Regions from separate parts of the Proteus sp. CA142267 genome, predicted to be linked through region 1. Evidence: predicted binding sites of a transcription regulator. Region 1 holds the regulator's gene; each other region holds the start of a gene.
What was found. Region 1 encodes CRP, which controls carbon source genes, mostly activating them, when cyclic AMP is high. Its sites were predicted from a motif close to ATGTGANNNNNNTCACAT; they were not measured.
Positions count from the first base shown of each region.

Region 1 (4,297 bases):
TACACTCGCTTTAAAATAGTAATAAAATAGATAATGATAAGAAAATCAGTCGGATAGGCTAATATGCTGTTACTTATTGATAATTACGACTCGTTTACTTACAACCTCTATCAGTATTTCTGTGAATTGGGTGCTGAGGTTGTTGTTAAGCGTAACGATGAGATCGGACTTAAAGAGATAGAAAAGATGATGCCAGCACATCTTGTTATCTCGCCAGGACCTTGTACTCCTGATGAAGCAGGTATCTCTCTTGAGGTTATACAGCGGTTTGCCGGTGAAATTCCTATTCTTGGGGTTTGTCTTGGACATCAAGCGATAGGGCAAGCTTTTGGTGCATCGGTTATCAGAGCACGAGAAGTGATGCATGGTAAAAATTCATTAATACATCATAATCAACAAGGTGTTTTTAAGGGACTTAATCGACCTTTAAGTGTGACGCGTTACCACTCTTTGGTGATTGATGCGACAACATTACCAGTACCTTTTGAAGTGACGGCATGGAGCCAACATGATGGAAATGTTGATGAAATTATGGGAATTCGCCATCGTACACTGCCAATTGAAGGGGTTCAATTTCACCCGGAAAGTATTTTAAGTGAACAAGGACATGAGCTATTAAATAATTTCCTTAAATATTAAATGGATAGCATTTAAATAGCGAAATAACGTCTTTTTATACAAAACCACATTTGATTTTTTATTCATATTTAGTGATTATATTTTCATATTGAATATGGGTAACGATCAGGTGGGGTAATGACAAATCAAAGCATCAATAGGGCAACATACGATCAAGTAATGTTGCCAATTTATTCACCCGCAGAATTTATTCCTGTCAAAGGGATGGGTAGCCGTGTTTGGGATCAGCAAGGAAAATCGTATATCGATTTTGCTGGTGGTATTGCGGTTTTAGCACTAGGGCATGCTCATCCAGCTCTAAATCAAGCCTTGAAAGAACAAAGTGAGCAACTTTGGCACGTCAGTAATATTTTTACGAATGAACCTGCATTACGTTTAGCACAAAAATTAATAGATAACACATTTGCAGAACGTGTCTTTTTTGCCAATTCGGGTGCAGAAGCAAATGAAGCCGCATTTAAATTGGCTCGCCATTATGCCATTACTCGCCATAGCCCTTATAAAACTAAAATTATTGCCTTTCACAATGCATTTCATGGCAGAACGCTGTTTACAGTATCGGTTGGTGGACAACCTAAATATGCGGATGGTTTTGGTCCTAAGCCTGCCGATATCGTGCATGTACCGTTTAATGATTTAGATGCTGTTAAAGCGGTTATGGATGACCACACTTGTGCCGTTGTTTTAGAGCCAGTTCAAGGTGAAGGTGGCGTAACAGCGGCAACACCTGAGTTTATGAGAGGGCTACGTCGGTTGTGTGATAAGCATCAAGCTCTGCTTGTTCTTGATGAAGTACAAACAGGTATGGGGCGTACAGGTAAACTGTTTGCCTATATGAACTATGATGTGACACCAGACATTATTACAACCGCCAAAGCGCTGGGAAGCGGTTTTCCACTCAGTGCGATGTTAACAACATATGAGATAGCTTCCGCAATGGGTGTTGGAACGCATGGTACAACCTATGGTGGCAATCCATTAGCTTGTGCAGTGGGTAATGTCGCATTTGATTTAATTAATACACCAGAGGTACTTGAGGGTGTAGAAAAGCGCTATCAATGGATTGTGGATGAACTGGCGGCAATCAATCAAACGTACCAGGTCTTTTCGCAAATCCGTGGACAAGGTTTGTTGATAGGAGCGCAATTAGCGCCACAATATGAAGGTAAAGCCAAAGAGTTACTCGGTCTTGCTGCTAAACATGGCTTAATGATGTTAAACGCAGGGGCTGATGTGATGCGTTTTACACCGTCGTTAATTATTACTCAAGAAGAACTGCAAGAAGGAATGGTGGCATTGAAAGCGGCTATTGCAGAATTTGTAAAAGGATAGTATCAACTGAAAACCCCATCAACGAGGATGGGGTTTAACAAAAAGTATATCAATAGCCCTGTTATGGGCTATTGTTTGTTTCGAGCGGGAAAACTTAGCGAGTCCCGTAAACGACGATAGTTTTACCGTGTGCGGAGATCAAGTTTTGATCTTCCAGCATTTTCAGAATACGGCCTACAGTTTCGCGTGAACAACCAACGATTTGACCAATTTCCTGACGTGTAATTTTAATTTGCATGCCATCAGGATGCGTCATTGCATCGGGTTGTTTTGCTAAGTTTAATAAGGTTTGTGCAATACGGCCTGTTACATCAAGGAAAGCAAGGTTACCTACTTTTTCTGATGTTGTTTGTAATCTGTTCGCCATTTGAGCAGAAAGGCGCATCAGAATATCAGGGTTAACCTGAATTAATTGGCGGAATTTTTTATAGGAAATTTCTGCTACTTCACAGGCTGTTTTTGCTCGAACCCATGCACTACGTTCTTGATCTTCTTCAAATAATCCAAGTTCACCGATGAAATCCCCCTGATTTAGGTAGGAGAGGATCATTTCTTTTCCTTCTTCATCTTTAATAAGAACAGCCACGGAACCTTTAACAATATAATAAAGTGTTTCCGCTTTCTCACCTTGGTGGATCAGCGTGCTCTTGGATGGATATTTGTGAATATGGCAGTGTGACAAAAACCATTCAAGAGTCGGGTCTGTTTGCGGCTTGCCGAGAACCATTCGCGTTATCCTCTGTACGTTAAATGCAGCCTTTCAAAACGGATAGGTTCCCTTTTGAGACAGCGTGCTTAAAAATCCTATCTTTACCTATTAACTTCCTGAGAACACGGTAAGTTAATATGGAGTAGATTATAATAAATGAGAAAATAATGCATTGATCTTAACCACTATCATCAAGCAGATATTGTTTTTAACACAATTAGTGCATTAAGTCTCGTTTTACGCAGTCAGCATAATAAACCTATTTGCTAATTGCTAGTTGAATTATGAGAATGTACTCTTTTAGTTTCTGTCATCTTTAGGGGGAAAATAAATGGAAGCACGAGTTAAGTGGGTTGAAGATTTATCTTTTGTCGGTGAATCTTCATCAGGCCATCAAATTATGATGGATGGGAATTCGGGTGATAAAGCCCCAAGCCCAATGGAAATGGTATTAATTGCTGCGGGTGGATGTAGCGCTATTGATGTCGTAAGCATTTTACGTAAAGGTCGTCACCAAGTGACTGATTGTGAAGTGAAATTAACATCAGAGCGACGCGAAGAAGCCCCTCGTTTATTTACTGATATCAATTTACATTTTATTGTTTCAGGTAAAGAATTAACGGATAAAATTGTAGAACGAGCAGTTCAATTATCCGCAGAAAAATATTGTTCTGTTTCTTTAATGTTAGGAAAAGCAGCCAATATTACGCATTCATTTGAAATAAAAGATATTGACTAATTTTGATATTTTAAAATAAAGTTTAATTTGAAAAATAATATCCCATTAATTAAGGGATATTATTTTTATAGAGACAAATTTTATTTTGGTTAACTTATCTTTTCGCCATTTAATAATTTTTTGACTAATGGTGCCATAATTAATTCCATCGCTAATCCCAATTTCCCGCCCGGTACAACAATAGTGTTTATTGTTGACATAAACGAGCCATGTAACATCGCAAGTAAATAGGGAAAATCAATATCAGTTAAGCCACGAAAACGAATAACAATAAAGCTTTCATCAAGAGTGGGAATTGCTTTGGCAGAAAAAGGGTTCGAAGTATCAACGGTCGGAACGCGTTGGAAGTTAATGTGAGTGCGTGAAAATTGAGGAATAATGTAGCTAATATAATCATCCATTGAGCGTACAACTGAATCTCTTACCGCCTCTTGTGAGTGCCCCCTTTCTGTCGTGTCTCGGATAAGCTTTTGTATCCACTCTAGGTTGACGATAGGAACAACACCGACCAATAAATCAACATGTTGAGCGACATCATGTTCGTTGGTAACAACGCCGCCGTGCAATCCTTCATAAAAGAGAACATCAGTATTACTAGCTAATGGCTCCCAAGGAGTAAATGTTCCTGGTAATTGGTTGTAAGGGGTTGCTTCATCATAAGAGTGTAGATATTTGCGAGATTGCCCTTGTCCTGTATCGCTATATTGACTTAAGGTCTTACTCAGTAAGCTAAAATCATTTGCTTCAGGGCCAAAATAACTGATATGTCTACCTTGTTCTCTGGCTTTTCTTATCGCCATATCCATTTCAGGACGGGTATAGCGATGAAAACTATCTCCATCAATTAATGCAGCATTTGCATTGAGTTGTTGGAATAT
Region 1 covers NZ_QPMG01000009.1:159,339-163,635, forward strand. Annotated here, with positions in the region: gene C0T34_RS14705 (aminodeoxychorismate synthase component II) at 64-639, shown strand; gene C0T34_RS14710 (aspartate aminotransferase family protein) at 757-1,971, shown strand; gene crp (cAMP-activated global transcriptional regulator CRP) at 2,066-2,698, opposite strand; gene C0T34_RS14720 (OsmC family protein) at 3,012-3,419, shown strand; gene C0T34_RS14725 (phosphoribulokinase) at 3,509-4,297, opposite strand, start outside.

Region 2 (4,297 bases), on a different contig from region 1:
GTTTTTTTCTGTGGTTTCTTTAACAGGAATAAAACGAGCACCTAAATTATTATTTATGCTGGCAATAGAAGAAGCTTGTTTCTGGATTTCTAATGACAACTTTTTCATCTCTTGGGCTAAGACTGAAAATCCCGCGCCTTCTCGCCCTATATGTCCGGCTTCAATCGCTGAATTTATCGATAAAAGGTTCGCCTGACTGGAAAGCCTATCAATATTGCTGGCGCTCTCTTTAATCTTTTTTAGCCAACTAGAGAAATTTTCTATTTCTTCTCGACTATGCGTAAAATGGGTATCAACCTCATTTAAAAATTGAGTTAATAAGCGGGAATTATCCAGCATCTTGCTAAATAGATGTTCCATCTCATCGAGCAAATTAAGCTTATCTTGTAGCTTATTGCTTGATGCTAAAATCGAATCACGTATAAGTGTGATTGTGTGAATATTACAATCTGTGTGTTTAATAAAAAGCGAATTATAGTCAACCATAATATGACAACCCCAATATGCCCACCGAATAAAGAAACCTATAGGTTAATGAGACACAAGGTATTTTCTGTCATATTTGATAGTCATTTATAGCAATGAAAAAAGCGCGTCAAAGGACGCGCTAATAATATGAAAAATAAAGATTAGATATCAAAGGAATGTGAAGAAAATCATACCGATCACAGCACCTGTTGTGCCAAGAATAGTTTCCATTAATGACCATGTTTTTAAGGTTTGAGCTTCTGTTGCACCCGTAAATTTACCAAACAGCCAGAAACCAGAGTCATTAACGTGGCTAAGAATAATAGAGCCACCCGCAATACAGATTGATAATGCAGCCATTTGAGCACCGCTGTAACCCAGCTCATTGATAACAGGTAAAACTAAACCGACAGCAGTTAAACAAGCAACTGTTGCTGAACCTTGAATAACACGCACTGCACCAGCCAGAATAAAACATGCGACTGCGATTGGCATACCTGCACCAATTAAAGCATTACCCAATGCAGGGCCGACACCAGAATCTACCAACACTTGTTTAAAGACACCACCAGCACCTGTTACCAGTAAAATGATCCCTGCGGGTTGGATTGCAGCAGAACAAATCTCCATCACTTTTTCTTTACTCATACCACGACGGATTGCTAAGCCGTAAATAGCCACTAAACACGCGACAAGAATAGCGATAAATGGATGACCAACAAATTCAAGAATGTTATACAGCTCTGAACCTTTCTCAACGAAACGTGCACCAATGGTTTTGCATCCCACTAACACTAAAGGTAATAACACCAGTGCAAGACTAAAACCAAAGGAAGGCATTTTGTTCTGACCTAAACTTGGTTCAGACAAATCTTTTGGTAATTCTAAGGTAACGTAACGGCTGATAAAGTTACCAAAGATAGGACCTGCTAATAACATTCCCGGAATAGCCGCACACAGACCAATTAAGATCATCCAACCAAAATCTGCATTCATTTGGTCAGCTAACAACATCGGTGTTGGCCCCGGTAATAAGAAGGCGGCTGCACCTGCAACACCTGCAAATAAAGGGATTGCCATTTTCACTACATTGCCACCTGTACGGCGAGCAACAGCAAATACAACACCAATTAATAAGACAACGGCCACATCAAAGAACAGAGGTAAAGCACAAATTAAACCTGCGATACCTAATGCATAGTTGGCACGTTTCTCACCAAAATATTTTAATAATCGTACTGCGATTTGGTCTAATGCCCCAGTTTCATGCAGCACCTTACCAAACATTGCACCCAGTGCGACAACAATAGAGAGGAAACCTAAAGTACCTCCCATTCCGTTTTGCATGGTTTGTGTGATTTTTTCCAAAGGCATGCCTGAGAAAATACCCGCACCAATGGCTACAATCATTAATGCAATAAAAGCATGTAAACGTGCATACATAACAAAAAAGAGCAGTAATAAAACAGAGCCAACTGCCGTTAGCACAAGTGTTAATGTACTCATACCGTTTCCCCTTCAAAAGTCCCTTGAGTGACTGAATTTATCTTATTAATTGCACTTTCAATCACATCATCAAGTGGCATTGAAATATCAATTTCATACACATCGTTTTCAGCTGTTGTTGGCTCTTCCAAGGTTTCAAATTGTGTCACTAACATTTGAGGTTTAAAGAAGTGCCCTTTACGCGCTTTTAAACGACTTTCAATCAGCGCATAGTCACCTTTTAAATATAAAAAGTGCAGGCATTGATTGCCGTCTCTTAACATATCGCGATACTGTTTTTTCAATGCAGAACAAACAATTAACGAAACACTATTGGTTCTTTGCATTGCAAATGCGGCATCATTTAATGCTTGTAGCCAAGGTTTACGATCTTCATCATTTAAAGCATGGCCTGATGCCATTTTAGTAATATTTGAGCGAGGATGGAGGAAATCACCGTCCAAAAATGCAGCACCTGTGCGTTGTGCTACACCACTTGCGACCGCAGATTTACCGCTGCCTGATACCCCCATTAAGATGAAAACATGGTGTAGGGATTGGGTATCGTTCATAGAATGCTCCTTTAAGGCAGATATTAAGTCTTTTTTGTAATGTTACCCGTAACTGTTACGGGTAACATATCCGAAGTGGCAAGGTAAATACAACAACGAAGATCAACTAAGAAGTGAAAATGTGAAGCTACTCTCAAATGAAAGTAAGATGATCTACAAAATGACAACAAAATATCTGACCAACTTCTTTTTATTCACAGCCAAATTGGGAGTAATAACACTGAAAGAAAGAAGGCATATCAAATAAAAAAACCCTACTGTTACAAACGTAACAATAGGGTTTTAAAAACATTATTTTCTAAATTATCAATGAGTTAATTTATTATATACTTTCGCCAGTAATAATGCGGAAACCAACATCAATCACTTGGCCACGAGCAATTTTGCCTTTCATTCGCTTAAGCAATAAATCAGCAGCTTGTTGCCCCATTTCATCACGAGGGGTAAAGATACTCGCCAGACGAGGCGTCATCACTTGTCCAACATCGTGCCCGTGGAAACCCGATATCGCAATATCCTCTGGCACAGACATACCTAAACGTTGACACTCAAAAATGGCACCAATTGCGATATCGTCATTAGTGCAATAAAGTCCGTCTAAATCAGGATATTGCTTACGGGCAGCATGTAATAACTCAGCCCCTAGCGAATAAGATGAGCTTTTTGGCGTCATCACATTGCCAATAGGTAAGCCCGCATTTTGCATTGCTTTTTCATAACCTTGTAAACGCATTAAAGTTCGTTCGTCCTGTCTAGCACCAAGATAGATAACCCGTTTGCATCCACGTTTGATCATTTCATTGACCATCTGTTCTGAAGCGTCAACGTTATCTAATCCCACTGCCGAATCAAAACAAGGTGAAACGCTATCCATGATTTCTACCACAGGAATACCTGCAGTTTCTAACATTTTTATTGTCTTTGGTGTATGCGTTCTTTCAGCGAGAATTAGCCCATCGATATTATAAGAGAGTAGTGAAAGTAGGCGCTCTTCTTCTTTTTCAGCACGATATCCATAGTGTGCTAACATGGTTTGATAACCGTATTTATCGGTTACTGATTCAATGCCACGAATAACTTCAGCAAAAACTTGGTTAGTTAAAGAAGGTAGCAATACCCCAATCGCATGACTGGTCGAATTCGATAAAATATCAGGGGCACGATTAGGAATATAATTGAGGCTATCTAATTCGCGCGCAATTTTTTCTCGTAAAGCTTCAGAGACTTGCTCGGGATTACGCAAAAAACGACTCACTGTCATTTTGGTAACACCAACTCGTGAAGCGACATCCTGTAATGAGGGGCGTTTTTTCTTCATTTTATATCGCAACTATCCAAAAACACTCGTATTAATACGCGCTTTAATTTTCCAAGAATGCTGATTATAGCCTTAGGTTATACACTATTTCGAATAAAGTTTTGCAGATGTGTGCTTAGATTTGATTTTGACTGATGATCCCTTGACTTAAGCCAAAGGAAATATAGTATTCATCGCTATATAATAAATGAAACAACGATACCAATATAAAACAATAAACAGTGTGAACTTATGGCGATCCGTAGACGACAATTTCTAACTTACCTCACAACAATTGCGGCATTATCAGCGCTTCCGCATTCTGTAAGAGCAGCAATAACCTCACGTATTGCAGCACAATTCGGTCATGTTCCAGCATCAACCGCGATCCATCGCGTAATAAGTGCAGGGCCTCCGACTGATCAATTGTTACTTGCATTAGCGCCTGAAAAATTATTGGGCTTTTCTTCACTTA
Region 2 covers NZ_QPMG01000010.1:50,704-55,000, reverse strand. Annotated here, with positions in the region: gene C0T34_RS15130 (methyl-accepting chemotaxis protein) at 1-486, opposite strand, end outside; gene gntU (gluconate transporter) at 637-1,974, opposite strand; gene gntK (gluconokinase) at 1,971-2,525, opposite strand; gene gntR (gluconate operon transcriptional repressor GntR) at 2,848-3,843, opposite strand; gene C0T34_RS15110 (iron ABC transporter substrate-binding protein) at 4,075-4,297, shown strand, end outside.
Region 2: a site for CRP is predicted at 2,645-2,662, ahead of gntK (gluconokinase). Genes of this name have one in related genera too.

Region 3 (4,297 bases), on a different contig from region 1:
CTGTTTCGTGGCGTTTTGTAGCATATCATCGATATTGGCGCGGTTAGGGTAAGAGATAAATAAACCACGAGCACGACGATAAATATCAGAGAAATGTTCACAAGCTTCACCTACTGTTGGTGTGTAAATGATAGGCATCATTTCAGTTAGGTGAGATTCCAATAGACGGTAAAACAGGGTTTCATTGGTATCTTGGATATTTCGTAGGTAAATATGTTTATCGTTATCGTTTTTGAAATCAAGATATTGGCGATAAGCGCGTTCGACCTGCTCTTCGATGGTTTCAACTGCTTCAGGCAGTAAACCATGTAAGTTAAAGGTGCTGCGTTCTTCTTCGCTGAAAGCACTACCTTTATTTAACAGGGGAAATTCAAGCAGGATGGGACCTGCATACGGGATGTAGAGAGGGCGTTTACTTTCGTGTTCCAGTTCCATGAAAAATACTCTTGTAAGGCAGTTAGTCACATGACAATTGTAGATCCTACAAAATAATAAAAATATGTACAGCTTATGTTATTTTTTTATGATTTTTATGCTTAGAAATGAGAGATAGATACGGTTGTTACAACTTTTTCTGGTAAGCATCAGCAAAATTTACATGCTGATGCTTTTTTAGGAGAGATTTTTAGAGGAATAAGTTAAAACTTTTTACAAAGTGATGCGTTGCATTTGGCGACAACCTAAAGTAGTTAATGTTGCTTGTGTTGCATCCCATTGCGTTAAAATTGTTTCTGTTTTTTCGATTAAGACAGCAGATTCAATATCCATTACACTTTCACCTGCCATATTTAACAAAATTAATGCGGCTTGTAATGGCGGTAAACTTGGGTTGAATGCGGCATTTTCTGCGTAACTACCTTGGAAAATCTTGCCACTTTTCATTTGAACAGCAATACCACTATGTGACTCACTATAAGGTGCATGGCTACGATTAGCGGCTTGTAGTGCCTGTTGTGCTAATTCACTAGGATTATCAATTTTGTAACCGTGATTAACTTTGTCCATTAATAAAGAGGTGATATTGAGATCTTTCGGGCCAAAGCTATCAGGTAAATAATCACCTAATGTTGCCATTTTTCTACCCGGTAACTGAATTTGAATATGGGTGCCACTGTTCAATTCGTTCATAAACTGGCGACAGTGACCACAAGGTGTATAGTTAACAGTGACGGAGATTAAGCGAGATTCACCACGTAACCATGCATGAGTCACAGCACTTTGTTCAGCGTGAACAGTTTGTTGTAGCGGAGCGCCAGCAAATTCCATATTGGCACCGAAGTAGAGATTACCACTTTCACCACGCGCAACTGCACCGACTTTAAAATTAGAGATAGGTGCAACAGCACAAGCAGCAGCAACAGGTAAAAGTGCTAGGGCTAAGGCATCATCATTACATTGTAACTGTGTTTTTATGGCGTTGACCTGTTCTGCCGTAAACATTGCAGGGAATTCATCCTGCTCAAGATAAGGAGCAAGTGCTTGTTGTAACTGAGGGGATAAATCTGACCAAACTGCCTGAAAACGAGTATGCATACATGAGTCTCCCATTAATCTTTCTGTATTATAAGATTCTAGGCATCTTTACCCATTCTTATATGTGATGAAAATCATATTTTCAATGAAACAATTGCAACAAATTCATTAATTGAGAGATATATCTCAAATTTATAGCATTTTTCTCAAAAATAGTGAGATGAAAAATCTCCAAAGGGAATGAAATTTTAATTGAACACTTCTGTGATAACTCGCTAATCCAAATCTATTAATGCCGTACTTATAAAATAAACGTTTATTTCTTGTAAATAGCGAATGAATTAATGGAAAATTTCCAACACCTTATTTGCGTGTTATAGGAAAAAACCCCCTTTATGATTGAAGTGAAATTGCAAATTGGCTTGCTTCTAAAGGCTTAGTTGATACTGAAATAGTGAAAAATGCACATTTTACATCAATGATTAATATGGCATTGAAACTTAGAAAGGGTGAATTAACCGAAGTATCTTTATTAATTTCTGAATTGGCATAAAAAAACCTTCGTCTTAATTAGGCGAAGGTTTTTGTTTTACCACTGGAAATGAGATTAACTATAAAGATGCAAAATAATAGGGAAGATAAACGGAGCAAGTAAAGAGGTAATAATCCCGCAGGTCATTAATGCTAATGAACTATAAGCACCTTCGATATAATCCACTTCTGCCGCTCTTGCTGTTCCTACTGCATGCGAAACGGTTCCCATCGCTAATCCCCGAGAGGCGTGAGTTGGAATTCGCAATATCTTGAATAGAGTGTGACCAAAAATGGCACCTAAAATACCTACTGCAATAACACATGCAGCACTGATTGCAGGAATACCACCTATGGAGTCTGCAACTGCCATTGCGATAGGTGTTGTGACTGATTTAGGTAAGACTGATGCGGCAATTTCGGGAGTTGCTCCTGCCCATAAGGCAATCGCAGTACCACTGACCATGGCAGCAACACTACCAATAAAGCAAATACTTATCAGTGATTTCCATTGTGCGCGAATTTGGTGTAATTGCTGATAAAGCGGGATAGCTAAAGCAACAACGGCAGGTTGTAATAAATCATTTAAAATACGACTACCAGCAAAATAGTGTTCGTAAGGAGTATGTGTAATTAACAAGATAGGAATAATAACCGCAATACCAATAAGTAAAGGGTTCAATATAGGTAATTTATAACGAGCAGCAAGTTTACGTGATAAATAAAAGATAATTATGGTTAAAGGAAGTGACCACCATATATTCATTAACACTAACATTTTTTCTTCTCACTTAATGCTTTATCATCATCTTTTTCTTTTGTTTCAATAACATCTTCAACTTGATCTGGTTTTGAACCTACGATAATACGCTCCCGATGAACATAATGTGAACAGTAAGCAACCAGTGCCATAACCCCAAACGTACTGACTATACAGGCTAAAACGATAGGGAAAAGCTGCTGACTAAGTAAATCATAATAATTCATTACGGCTACCCCGATAGGGATAAAGAGTAATGACATATTTTTCAGCAGGATATTGGCGCCAGGTTTAACCCAACGCAAAGGGATAAGCTGGAAAGCAAGTAAACCAAAAAGGATCAGTAACCCAACAATACTGCCTGGAACCGCAAAGGGTAGGAGGGCTGAAATAAGATTACCAGCAAAAAGACAAAGATAAAGTACCAAAAAAGATCGTAGATAATGCCAAAGTGTAATCTGCAATCGTGCCCGTTTAGATTTCATAAGTAAGTGTCCCAAATCAACTAACAGAATTATCATACACCGATTTTGAAAGTGTGCTATGGATCACAATAAAAAAAGAGCGGGGCTCTAATAGAACCCCGCCATGTATTTATTTGGCAAATGAATCTTGGTTGTTATTTCACTTGTTGGCCCGGTTTTGCACCAGAATCTGGGCTGAGTAAGAAGATATCTTTATCGCCAGGGCCTGCTGCCATTACCATGCCTTCTGAAATACCAAAACGCATTTTACGAGGTGCTAAGTTTGCCACCATTACCGTTAAGCGACCTTCTAACACTTTAGGATCTGGGTATGCAGTACGAATACCTGAGAATACTTGGCGAGTTTCGCCTCCTAAGTCCAAAATTAGTTTCAGCAGTTTGTCTGAGCCTTCAACAAAATCGGCTTGTTTAATTTCAGCAATACGCATATCGATTTTCGCAAAATCATCAAACTTGATGGTCTCTTGAATTGGTGAATCTGCTAATGGACCTGTCACTTCTTTTACAGGTGCAATGGTGCTTTTTGATGCTTCAACCATTGCATTGGCTTTATCCATTTCAATGCGGTTAAACAACGCTTTGAATTTAGTGATCTCTTGGCCTAACAGTGGTTGTTCTAGTGCATCCCATGTTAATTGGGTTTGTAAAAAGGCTTCTGAACGTTCTGTTAGTGAAGGTAATACTGGTTTCAGATACGTCATCAACACGCGGAATAAGTTAATTCCCATTGTACAGATTGCTTGTAACTGAGCATCTTGACCTTCTTGTTTTGCCACTACCCAAGGCGCTTTTTCGTCGATATAACGGTTAGCTTCGTCTGCTAATGCCATGATTTCACGAACAGCTTTACTAAATTCACGATTTTCAAATGATTGTGCAATGGTTTCTTTCATATCAACAAAGTGTTGATAAAGCTTAGCATCATCTAAAGAATCTGCTAATTTGCCATCAAAACGCTTGCTGATAAAACCTGCTGTACGCGATGCAAGGTTAACCACTTTATTAACAATGTCACTGTTTACACGTTGAACAAAGTCTTCTAAGTTTA
Region 3 covers NZ_QPMG01000002.1:199,732-204,028, forward strand. Annotated here, with positions in the region: gene C0T34_RS06655 (NAD-dependent malic enzyme) at 1-435, opposite strand, end outside; gene cdd (cytidine deaminase) at 649-1,533, opposite strand; gene C0T34_RS06665 (CidB/LrgB family autolysis modulator) at 2,081-2,782, opposite strand; gene C0T34_RS06670 (CidA/LrgA family protein) at 2,776-3,249, opposite strand; gene metG (methionine--tRNA ligase) at 3,384-4,297, opposite strand, start outside.
Region 3: a site for CRP is predicted at 1,596-1,613, ahead of cdd (cytidine deaminase). Genes of this name have one in related genera too.